4 regions of the Ammoniphilus soli genome follow, and region 1 is predicted to be linked to each of the others. Evidence: riboswitches for the same ligand, from Rfam matches in the RefSeq annotation. Region 1 holds a riboswitch; each other region holds the start of a gene.
What was found. A riboswitch is a leader RNA that binds a small molecule or an ion and turns the genes downstream of it on or off. The one in region 1 is predicted to bind cobalamin.
Positions count from the first base shown of each region.

Region 2: another riboswitch for cobalamin. It lies ahead of ABLT31_RS33075 (ABC transporter substrate-binding protein); the one in region 1 lies ahead of ABLT31_RS10410 (energy-coupling factor ABC transporter permease).
Region 3: another riboswitch for cobalamin. It lies ahead of ABLT31_RS24780 (hypothetical protein); the one in region 1 lies ahead of ABLT31_RS10410 (energy-coupling factor ABC transporter permease).
Region 4: another riboswitch for cobalamin. It lies ahead of ABLT31_RS22100 (ribonucleoside-diphosphate reductase subunit alpha); the one in region 1 lies ahead of ABLT31_RS10410 (energy-coupling factor ABC transporter permease).

Region 1 covers NZ_JBEGDL010000004.1:22,075-25,065, forward strand. Annotated here, with positions in the region: gene cbiQ (cobalt ECF transporter T component CbiQ) at 1-297, opposite strand, end outside; gene ABLT31_RS10405 (energy-coupling factor ABC transporter substrate-binding protein) at 281-592, opposite strand; gene ABLT31_RS10410 (energy-coupling factor ABC transporter permease) at 593-1,354, opposite strand; cobalamin riboswitch at 1,499-1,701, opposite strand; gene ABLT31_RS10415 (dihydrofolate reductase) at 1,761-2,249, opposite strand; gene ABLT31_RS10420 (thymidylate synthase) at 2,246-2,991, opposite strand, start outside.
Region 2 covers NZ_JBEGDL010000039.1:39,931-42,921, reverse strand. Annotated here, with positions in the region: gene ABLT31_RS33080 (FecCD family ABC transporter permease) at 1-898, opposite strand, end outside; gene ABLT31_RS33075 (ABC transporter substrate-binding protein) at 999-2,033, opposite strand; cobalamin riboswitch at 2,242-2,428, opposite strand; gene ABLT31_RS33070 (hypothetical protein) at 2,692-2,820, opposite strand.
Region 3 covers NZ_JBEGDL010000016.1:60,298-63,288, forward strand. Annotated here, with positions in the region: gene cbiB (adenosylcobinamide-phosphate synthase CbiB) at 1-147, shown strand, start outside; gene ABLT31_RS24775 (histidine phosphatase family protein) at 161-688, shown strand; cobalamin riboswitch at 770-968, shown strand; gene ABLT31_RS24780 (hypothetical protein) at 1,084-1,320, shown strand; gene cobJ (precorrin-3B C(17)-methyltransferase) at 1,361-2,947, shown strand; gene ABLT31_RS24790 (sirohydrochlorin chelatase) at 2,965-2,991, shown strand, end outside.
Region 4 covers NZ_JBEGDL010000012.1:201,799-204,789, reverse strand. Annotated here, with positions in the region: gene ABLT31_RS22105 (Zn-dependent hydrolase) at 175-1,467, shown strand; cobalamin riboswitch at 1,518-1,709, shown strand; gene ABLT31_RS22100 (ribonucleoside-diphosphate reductase subunit alpha) at 1,851-2,991, shown strand, end outside.

The sequences.
Region 1 (2,991 bases):
GATGTCCCATAAGGAGCCAGTCAAGGCAACCTCAATGGGAGCTATGGACAAAACTAGGGTTATAACGCTGGTCAGAAGAAAAAAGAAAGGAAGCATTAAGAGTTTTATATAAAATTGCCAAGGAATTTTAGCCTGCAGGAGAAGCACGGCACTCATCACCATAAAGGTAACAAGTGCAATACTCAGGCTTTTCGTAATTAGGGAAAACAAGAGATAGGATAAACAGAAAGCCGCTTTCTCCATTGGGTGAATGCTTCTTAATGGACTGGTATGGGAATATTTATCGACCTGTAGCATGTGGCAGCTTGTTCTTAGACTCCATGGAGTATTTTTTTCGGGCACGCCCATAGCCTACGACATAGCCAATCACGAGGGCCCCCATCGCCGCTTGAAGGGAAAATAACAGGCTCTCGGTTTCCCCGCCCGGCGGCTCCCATATCGCATCGAACCACGGCTTATAGTCAGGCGCGATCTCCCCGATCGCTTCCTCGGCTTGCCCATCGGCCCCTCCGAATTCAGAATCCTTTTGCATTAATAAGGGAATAACGGCAATCATAACAGCAAGGAAAAGCAGCAGAATATTTTTTTTCAATTAGCGCACCTCCTTTACGGGAATTTTTAGCCATTTTAATTCGCTCATATTATATTTGCTAATCAAGTTCATCACGATGACGGTCAATAACCCCTCACTTATGGCAATCGGAATTTGCGTTAGGGCAAAGATGCTGGAAAACTTGGCAAACGAAGCCATTGCTCCTCCTACCTCAGCCGGAAAAGCAAGCGCCAGTTGAAGGGAGGTAACCAAATACGTGCCCAGATCGCCCAGCATGGCTGCTAAAAAAACAGCGACGGAAAAGGATACCTTCAGCCGGAGGCTAAGCACATAAACGCCATAGGCAACAAAGGGCCCGACGACGGCCATGGAGAAAGCATTGGCTCCTAGTGTAGTAAGTCCTCCATGGGCGAGCAGCAAGGCTTGAAACAAAAGAACAATCGTACCAAGAACACCCATGGCTGTTGGCCCGAACAAAATGCTTCCAAGACCTACCCCTGTTGGGTGGGAGCTGCTTCCTGTAACCGATGGGATTTTTAAAGCCGATAATACGAAAGCAAAAGCACCAGATAAGCCGAGCATGGTTTTCAGCTCAGGATGTTCTTTAATTTTGCTGCGAATAGAACGGAACCCCACGATCAGAAAAGGTATGGTCAGCAGCCACCAGAAAATCACCCAGCCTAGGGGCAAAAAACCCTCCATAATATGCATTGCATAGGCTGGTTCAGAGGAGTTGGCCCAGAAATAAACGGTTAGGGCCGCAATCAGCAAAATTGGTAATGACACTAATGGTTTTTTCATTTTTCCCCTCCATAGTAAACATAAAAAAGCACCCAACCTTCGAGGGTTGAGTGCTGAGAAATTGCATTCACGGAACTGAAAAATTACACGTACTTGCACACGTGACGTTCCTTTTTGCAAACACCTCCCTATTTCCCGTAGGTTTTGTTCCAATTGGACTAGGCAGGTCTCCTGACTCATCATCACCGCTTCCTGCACCTTCCCGTCCCAGCTTTCAGACAGTGGCCATTTGCAGGTTGCTCCGATTTACAGTGGCGGGAACCGTGCCGGGATTTCACCAGCTTCCCTATTAAGCAATACGTGACACAGCGTGAACCACGTAATACACCTATCCATAAATTTTAGGATATTCATTTGTTAGTTCTAACTATATTTCAGAATGGCAAAGATGTCCATATAAAACTTTTCAGACGGCAGACTTTCGATCATAAACTAGGAAGGTATGAGGATAAGTATTCTTCTCGTCAGTTTCTCCATCCGTTCTCGAACACTCTACCCAATCTTCGAGGTGAAGCTCGGGGAGAAAGGTATCTCCCTCAAATTCTTCATCAATGAGAGTAAGGTAAAGCCTGTCCACAACAGGCAAGAATTCTTTAATGATCTCTGCGCCGCCGATCACAAAAAGCTCTTCCCCTTTAAATGCAGCCAGGGCCTCCTCAATAGAATGAAGAACCATACAGCCCTCAGGCTGATAATCTTTTTGACGAGTTAGGATGACATTTTTCCTTCCTGGAAGCGGCCTCCCCATCGATTCAAACGTCTTCCTTCCCATGAGTACCGTATGCCCCATCGTCGTGCGCTTAAAATAGGCCAAATCGGCTGGCAGGTGCCATGGCATCTTATTATCCTTTCCGATCACCCGATTCCTGGACATAGCGACTATCACTGAAATCATACGGAAACCTCTCCTTTAATGTGCGGATGAGGATCATAGTTTTGAAGCTCAAAATCTTCATATTTAAAGTTAAAGATGTTCTTGACTTCCGGATTAAGAACCATCACCGGTAAGGATCTTGGTTCTCTGGTCAATTGCAGCTTGACTTGCTCGAGATGATTCGCATAGATGTGAACATCCCCAAAGGTATGAACAAAATCTCCTGGCTCAAGGTCACACACCTGCGCGATCATCATCGTTAGCAGAGCGTAGGATGCGATGTTAAAGGGAACGCCTAGGAAGACGTCCGCTGATCTTTGGTATAGCTGACAAGAAAGTTTTCCTTCGGCAACATAAAATTGGAATAATGCATGGCAGGGAGCTAGCGCCATTTTAGGAATATCGGCTACATTCCACGCACTGACGATAAGTCTCCGGGAATCAGGATTAGTTTTGATGTCTTTAATTACTTGTTCGATCTGATCGATAGTTGAACCATCTTCACAAGCCCACGATCTCCACTGCTTCCCGTAAATCGGGCCTAGCTCTCCGTCTTCCTTTGCCCATTCCCTCCAGATTCTGACGCCTACCTCTTCCAGTTCATTATTATTGGTAGACCCTTTTAAGAACCATAAAAGTTCATGAATAATCGATTTGAGATGAAGCTTTTTCGTGGTTATAAGCGGGAATCCTTCTTTTAAGTTAAACCGCATTTGATATCCAAATGTACTGATGGTACCGGTGCCTGTCCGGTCATCTTTTC
Region 2 (2,991 bases), on a different contig from region 1:
AAACACGACGATGATCAGAACCCACCAGGAATCGGACAAGATGAGGCATCATTAGCCCAACAAAACCAATAGCACCACTAACGGCTACAATAACGCCAGTTAGAAGAGCCGTTATGATTAAAAGAAGTTTCCGAAATTGATCTGTATTCACTCCAAGTGTACTTGCTGTTTCCTCACCCATCAGTAAAACATTGAGTGATCTTGACTGAAGGAGAAGAACCACCGTGCCAACGATGACGGCAAGGGCTGGAAGGGTTAAATAGCCCCATTTTGCCCCTGTTAAACTTCCTTTGATCCAAAATAGCACAGAGCGAAGAGCAGACTCTTTCGGTGCGGCAAGAACAATGAGACTCGTTACTGCCAATAATACGGCTGAAATCGCAATTCCAGCGAGTAATAGCCGAACCGTTGAAATGCGTCCTCCCACTTGCGACAGGTGAAAAACACATAGCATGGATAATAGCGCACCAGTAAATGCCCCAGCGGAAAGTGCATATTGACCAAATATACTAAAGGCACCAAACAAAATCACCAACGTAGCGCCGACTGATGCACCAGAGGATACGCCCAAAATATAAGGATCAGCAAGAGAATTTCTAACAAGAGCCTGTATGGACACACCAACAACGGACAATCCTGCGCCGACAATTGCTCCCAATATTACTCTTGGAAAGCGGATATCCCAAATAATATGCTCTTGCGCCTTAGACCAATCAACTTGTACCCATTCCCCGATCATCGGGAGATGAGATAAGGCAATCCTCCATACCGTTTCAGGATGAATGGGAACAGGTCCAAGAGTAATAGCAATGGTCATTGAAACAAAAAGGATAATAATCAATCCAATAGAGAGGATAGGGAACCAAACCCAGTAGCTACTACTACTGGGTTTTTTCATTTCTATTTTACCGATGTTAGAACTATGATTAGATAACTCTTCCTTTTGGATGGAATTCTGCAAAGTATTTCACCTCTCCTCGTTAAACCACATGAACAGCTTACTTGAATTTTTCAGGATAGAATCCTTTTGCTAACGTTTCTAATGCACTCACATTTCTGACTCCCTCAAAAACACTTGATAGCGGAAGTACAACAAAACTTTTGTTTTTAATAGCCTTAACATCTGCCATTGCAGGATTATTTAATAAAAGTTTGATTTTTTCGTCTGCTGAGGTTTTACCATAATCATTAATCACAATAACCTCTGGATCACGCTTAACTACTTCTTCCCAACTTACCTTTGCCCAGTTTTTTTCGATATCATCAAACACATTTTTACCGCCTGCCATGGCAATCAGTGAAGTTTGTAACGATTGCCCAGCCGTAAACACGGTATCTTCTCCACTGTCAAAAACCAAAACACGAATCGGTTTTTCTACTTTTCCAACTTTGTTTTTGATCTCTTGTATATCTTTCTGCATGGATTGAACGAGTGCTTGCGCTTTTTGTTCGATATTAAAAATACGTCCAAGGTTCAGGATATCTTCATAAACATCTTCCATTTTTGCGGCAGTCACGTAAGTTCCTTTTGCTACATATGCTTTTATCCCATACTTAGCGAGATCATCCACTGCGGCTAATGCTTCTTTACCAGAAAATGCACTTTCACGTCCGTAAACGAAATCTGGATTTATCCCTAGTAATACTTCAAGAGAAGGATACTTTTCAGCGAGAACAGGTATCTTAGAGAATTTTTCCTTTAGTTCGGGAAGATATTCACCGTCACTATTATATGCAGTTCCAACTATATAATTTTCCAATCCAAGAGCTAACATAATTTCCGTTGTATGTTGATTTAAACTTACAACTCGTTTTGGTACTTCTTCAAAAGTGATCTCTCGATGATAATTTTGAATAGTAACGGGTTGATAGGCTTTTGGTTTCTCTGGTTCCTTTTGTTTGTCTTCAGTTTTTACTGGTTGCACCGAAGTTTCTTTTTCGCCTTGACCTGAACTATTGCATGCAGACAGAATAGAAACCATAACCATCATCCATACCAACAATGAGACACGTAATTTACAAGCCAATTTCATTCTTATCCCCCCTGTGTTAAATACTATACCTCTCTTCGATTGTTGTAGTTTCTACAAAAATATGACCACAACAACAAACAACAAAAAAAGCATCCCCCTTATTGGAAAGATGCTTTTACGTGCAACAAACGAATAGCTGATTTGATAAAACTTGTTCAAACCATTTCAGCATGTCACGTAACACCACCCCTATCTCCCGTAGGTTTTTATAGTGTTCTTCTTTATGGCAGGTCTCCTGACTTAGCCTCGACCATTTGTTCCCCCTTCCCAGTCCTTAAACCAGTGGGATACGAAACAGATGTCAGCATTACAGTGGCGGGACCGTGTCGGATTTAAACCGACTTCCCTTTTAAGCTACGATATTTATCGGTAGCACCATAAAGCACAATATTTAGTTGTTCAAGTGGTATTGTACTTCAAAATACAGGAGAATACTATTAAAATATTACTCTGTAAAATGAAATGATTTAAGATAATATATTCTATCCTTTTATTTAATATACATAATTCTCTCGTTGTTTCGTTTATCGAACTAAGAGGAAACTTCAGATGGTTTACCATAGGTCAAAGATCTTGATCAACCTTCCTTTTATAGAGATTCAATATTGATATTTTTAGCAAAATAAAAACCGCTAGTTAGCGGTTAGTGTGTAAAGAATTATTTGTTTTCTTCATATGCAATTAGAACTATGTTTTCGTTCGTATCTCGACGTATTTCTTCTTCTAGAGATTGAATTTTGTTTAGTTGATCGGCTGGTAAGGTAGCCACTGGAAAACTATTATCCATTTTGATTCCTCCTATATAGTATTTTATTAAAAGTATGGGCAAGGAACAGTTTATCTAAACGCGAAATCGTGCTTTCATTAACTCTTTACATCAGTTGCTATTGTATTAAAGTGTCTAGTATTATTACAGGAATGCTGCCCGTTAGCTGAGTAACCACATCTCATAAACGAC
Region 3 (2,991 bases), on a different contig from region 1:
CCGTCCCATCGGGCAAGGCTCGGCGATCCCCTGCGGCCGATCCGGGCTCAGGATATAAGAGAAACCGTACAGGTGATGAAGCTTGTATCCCTCCTGTTTCTCGCCCTGGTTATGATAGGCAGAATGGGATTCGAGAAATTCTGGTAAAGGAAAGAAGCAAATGAAACTCACCCTCTTAAGGCATGGACAGACAGACTGGAATGTACAGCGGCGAATGCAAGGGAGAAAAGATGTTCCGCTTAATTCGACGGGAATTAAGCAAATCCTGGAGATTGGTGAATTTTTTTCAACCCAACTAAACTATCGTTTTGATCGGATGATTGCAAGCCCTCTGCTTCGGACCCAGCAAACCGCGGCGCTTTGCAGCGAGATTCTGCGGCTTCCGGCCGAACTGCGCGACGAGTTTCAGGAGCGCTCCTTCGGGGATCTCGAAGGCCAGACCATCGATGAAATCCGCCAATGCTACCAGATCGAAGATGTGGAGGAAATGGCGGAAGGATGCTACGGGGTAGAGAGCCTGGATTCTTTCCGGGAACGGCTGCAGCAGGGCTTGCGCTATCTGGAGGCAGCCTATCCCAGCGACCGGATTTTGCTCATCACCCATGGCAGTGTAATCAAAGCCATCGCAGGGTTTTACGGGATAGAGACCTGCATTCTGAAAAATGGAACATATATCGAATTGAAATAAGGTGTTGAATGCCAACTGGCTTTTCTGTATGATTTAGGCATATTAAGAACTTTTGACCATATCTATAAGTTGTACAATTGAATAGCGAATGAAGAGATAGGTGCTGAATCTAGGTTCAGCTTAATAGGGAAGCTCGGTGTACAATCCGACACGGTCCCGCCACTGTGATGGACGCTAATGGAAAATTAGCGGCTTTCAGCAACAGCCACTGGAATCATAACTGGGAAGGCGCTGGAAGGAAGTCCTAAGTCAGGAGACCTGCCTATTTCTTTAACACGGTCAACCTACGAGGAATAGGAGAGTGTTAGGATGCAGTCTGCCATTTTGTCTTCTTGATGAAATGATTTTAGTAGCTATTAAAGCATCTCTAACCATTCATGGTTGGAGGTGCTTTTTTGGTTTTGCAGCTTTTTGTTGCAGGAGGTCTCGTTAGCTTTCGAAATAACAGGAGATTTTCCAGCTATTTAAGTGTTTGGCTAGAAAAAGGGCCAAATAATCGGACATATTTCCTGTTAAGCCAGGCAAAACTATCAAATTTTGCGCATTTCAAAGAAATAGCCGGGCTTTTTCCTGCTATTTTCATCGAAAGAACCCTCAAATTTCAGATAGCCGGATTTTCTCCTGTTATTTGATTGACCAACCGTATGGAAAATAAGAAAGGGTGGTACAGCCATGAAAGGGAAGCTGCTAGTCATTGGCTTTGGTCCCGGAAGCTTTGAGCATATAACCAAGAGGGCGCGGGAGGCGCTCCAGGAAAGCGATGTGATCATCGGCTACTCCACCTATGTGGAGCTGATTCAAGGACTGCTTACGGATCAAGAGGTAGTGAGCACGGGGATGACGGAAGAAGTCAGCCGTGCCCGGGAAGCGGTTCGCCAAGCCGAGACGGGAAAGAAGGTAGCGGTCATATCCAGCGGCGATGCGGGCGTCTATGGCATGGCCGGATTAATCTATGAAGTTTTAGTAGAGCAGGGCTGGAAGAAGGAGTCAGGGGTAGAAGTGGAGATTGTCCCCGGCATATCTGCCATCAATTCCTGCGCGGCGCTGTTAGGGGCTCCTATTATGCATGATGCCTGCACCATCAGCCTAAGCGATCACCTGACTCCCTGGGATCTGATCGCGAGACGGATTGAAGCGGCAGGCCAGGCAGACTTCGTGATTGCCTTATACAATCCGAGAAGCGGCAGAAGAACGAGGCAGATCGTGGAAGCGCAGAAGATTCTATTAAAATACCGATCCCCGGACACTCCGGTTGGCCTTGTCAAAAGCGCCTATCGGGATCGCCAGCATGTTATCGTCACCACGCTTGAAAGGATGCTGGACCATGACATCGGGATGCTGACGACGGTAGTGATCGGCAATACATCGACATTCCTTTATGACGGGTTGATGATTACCCCCCGCGGCTACCAGCGCAAATATACGCTCACGGCTGATGAACAGCCCTTAAAGCCGCATCAGCGCCTAAAAGCAGAGAACGAGCCCTGGGCCTTGGAACAGGAGACCTTCGAAACGCCAAAAACTCCTTTAGAGTGGGCGACTGAGGCGCTCTCCCTCATCAATCCGCCAACAGGACAGGCAAATCACCAAGCGGAACCGATATTGCAGCAAGAATCCATTTTTGAATTCGCCGTCAGCCCGGGCGTTGCCAACAAGAAATTCACGCCCCGGCAGATGATTGCCCTTGCGGAGGTTGCAGGGGAAAAGGGGAGCATTGAGTATACTCCGCATCACCAAATCATTTTGCGGATTCCCGCTGCACAGCCCGAGGAGGTTACGGAACGTTTAAGGACAGAAGGATTTATCCTAGCGCCCATCGGGGACGTGATTCAGGTAAAAGCCTGCGATTTCTGCGATGGGGAAAAGAATGAGCCGATCCCCTATGCGGAGCAGCTTCAGCAATCTTTAGGCGGAATGGAAGTGCCCAAAGAGCTCAAGATCGGGTTCAACGGTTGCGGAATGGCTTGCTATGGGGCGGTTCAGGAAGATATCGGCATCGTATTCCGGAAAGGAAAGTTTGACTTATTCCTGGGAGCGAAAACCGTAGGAAGAAACGCCCATTCCGGCATACCGGTCGCGGAAGGCATTGAGCCGGCAGAGATTGTTCCGCTAGTGGAAGAGATCGTGGCCCAGTTTAAACAAAATGGCTATCCGAACGAGCGGTTCCATAAGTTTTTTAAGCGAGTAGGAGAAGTCAAGGGATTTAGGTATCAGGAAATGCCGGCCGTCAGTATTGAACCTGCTGCTTGCGGCGATTAAACATGGGGGTGTAAGGAATGAAGGCCATTTTATTTGTCGGACAC
Region 4 (2,991 bases), on a different contig from region 1:
TTAGAAAATATGACCGTATTTTTAACAATAAGCATACATCATTCGCGGACCGTTATCCGTTACCCATAGAATTTCTCGAAAAAGTAATGTAATCTCTCGAAAAACGATTAAAATTTCTCGATCATTTCTCGAAACCAACCTTATGATATGATAAAGAAAAGTGAGGTGGACAGGTTGCAAGTTTTTTCAAAGGAAAGATTGTTAGAAGAATTGGAGCAGTGCCCACAGGTGGAGGGCATTGATCCAATCGAGGCCGCAGAAAGGCTAGCAGACATGGCGGCGATCGGAGCCACTCCGGAAGGTGGAATCACCCGCTACCCGTATGCGAAAGAAGAAAACCAAGTGAAAGAGTTATTCCGAAGCTGGATGGAACAGATGGGGCTTGACGTCTACGAAGACACGGTAGGCAATTTGTTTGGGCGCTTGGAAGGGGAAAACCCGGAGCTGCCGGTCGTAATGACGGGTTCTCATTTAGATACGGTTCCGAATGGCGGAGCGTTTGATGGGGCGTTAGGCTGTCTCAGCAGTCTGATGGCGATAGAATCCTTGATCAAGCAAGGAAAAAAGCCGAATCGAACCATAGAACTTGCAGTGTTTGTCGATGAAGAAGGGGCTCGGTTTGAAAAAGGTTTATTTGGCAGCCGGGTCATGATGGGGGAAGTCACCCCTAATGAATTAGGCCGACTTGTAGACGCAGATGGGGTTACCCTAGAGAAGGCGATGAGGGAGGCAGGATATGATCCGAATCGAATCGCTGAAAGCCGCCGCCGCCCGGAAGACATCTTTGCCTTTTTGGAGCTGCATATTGAGCAGGGGAGAATTCTAGAAAGCGAAGAAAAAAAGATTGGAATCGTGAACGGAATAGCCGGCCCTTCCTGGAAATCCTTTACGTTTCTCGGGAGCACGGACCATGCCGGAAACACCCCGATGCATCTGAGAAAGGATGCGGTTGCGGCAGCTTCTGAATTTATTTTGGGAATAGAAAAGCTTCCCCGTATGTTTAGCCCGACAGCCGTCGCAACCGTAGGAAAACTCAACGTCTTCCCCAACGGCACGAATATCATTTCGGGGAAAACGGAAGTTTTCGTGGATGCGAGAGACATTCAGGAGGAAACGAGAGAGCGGATGCTGGAGGCGATTATCGAGCTGGCTCAGGAAACCGCACAGAAACGCGGACTGCAAGTAGAAATCGATCACATTATTTCCATTCCTCCTGTCCTGGTCCCCGACTGGATCCAAAGCGCCGTTGCAGCGGCAGCTGAGCGAAATGGACTGCCTGCACGAACTTTGCCAAGCGGAGCCGGGCATGATGCCATGATCATAGGAAAACATGTCCCATCCGGCATGATTTTTGTTCCTTCTTTCCACGGGAAAAGCCATTCTCCGGAGGAGTGGACATCCTTGCCGGATTGCGTGAACGGGATGCTGGTGATGAGAGATGCATTGTGGGAGTTAGCGAAAAAATAAACCCTCCCCTTGACACAACCTATATATAGGTGTAAAGTTCAATTGAATTACATATCTTGTGTGAATAGGTTCCTTGAGGATAATCAAGGATGAAAAGGGAAGTTCGGTGAATAATCCGACACGGACCCGCCACTGTGATAAGGGAGTTCCTATCCTCAATGCCACTGATCCATAAGGATTGGGAAGGCGGATAAGAATGATGATCTTTAAGTCAGGAGACCTGCCTGTTTCACGTTTGACGCGACGAACCTACGGGAGCCTAGGGAGGTGTTGAAATGGACATTTTCATGGGGTTATTCTCGTGCAGTGAAGCATTTCTTCCCTTTATTGGGGAGAAGTGCTTTTTTTGCGTTTAAAATCAAAATCATCTTCAGGAGGAATTCATGATCACGATCATCAAACGAAACGGAACGGCAAATTCCTTGGATATTGAAAAGCTTAAAGTCGTAGCCCAGTTTGCGTGCGGAGAGCTGGAGCATGAAGGCTATACCCCAGAGCGTTTGGTCAAGGAAGTAGAAATTCAGCTGAAGGACCAGATGTCCACGCGGCAAATCCAAAAGACCCTGATCCAGACGGCGGTTGAGCTGACTTCGATCAGCGAACCGAAATGGCAGCAGGTAGCAGGAAAGCTTCTCGCTTATGATGCCTACAAGGAAGCCAGTCTGAATCGCGGCTACAGCACGTTCGGGTATGGCGATTTTTTTGAGCTGATCCAGAATATGACGGAACAAAGATTGGTTGGCTCGTACATCATCGAGGGTTATACCCGTGAGGAGATAGAGGAATTGGGGCGCTATATTCGCCCGGAAAGAGACTACCTGTTCAGTTATAGCGGGTTAAAGATGATTCTGGACCGCTATGTGATCAGGGGATATGACCGGGAAATCCTGGAGCTGCCGCAAGAAATGTTCATGGGCATTGCCATGCATTTGGCCTTATCCGAAAGAACGGAGGAGGATAAGATGGAGTGGGCAAAAACCTACTATGATCTGTCTTCCGCGCTGCGGTTCACCTTTGCCACTCCGACGATGAGCGGGGCAAGAAAGGTACACCATCAGTTATCCAGCTGCTTCATTGATACCGTGGACGATAGCCTCAAAGGGATTTACTCCAGCGTATCCCATTTTGCCGAGGTATCCAAAAACGGCGGGGGAATGGGGCTTTATTTCGGCAAGGTCAGGGCAAGGGGATCCGATATCCGGGGCCATAAGAATACCAGCGGCGGAATTATCCCTTGGATCCGCTTGGCGAATGATACCGCCACTTCCGTCGACCAATTGGGCCAGCGAAGCGGCAGCGTGTGCGTATGGACGGATATGTGGCATGCGGACCTCCTGGAGTTTCTGAAGCTGAAAACGAATAGCGGGGACGACCGGGCGAAAGCCCATGATGTTTTCCTGGGATTATGCGTTCCGGACCTGTTTTGGCGTGCAGCGGGAGAAAACATGGATCAGCTTTGGCATCTGTTTTGCCCTCATGAAGTCGAGCGGCATATGGGATTTCGATTGGAGGACACATGGGGCG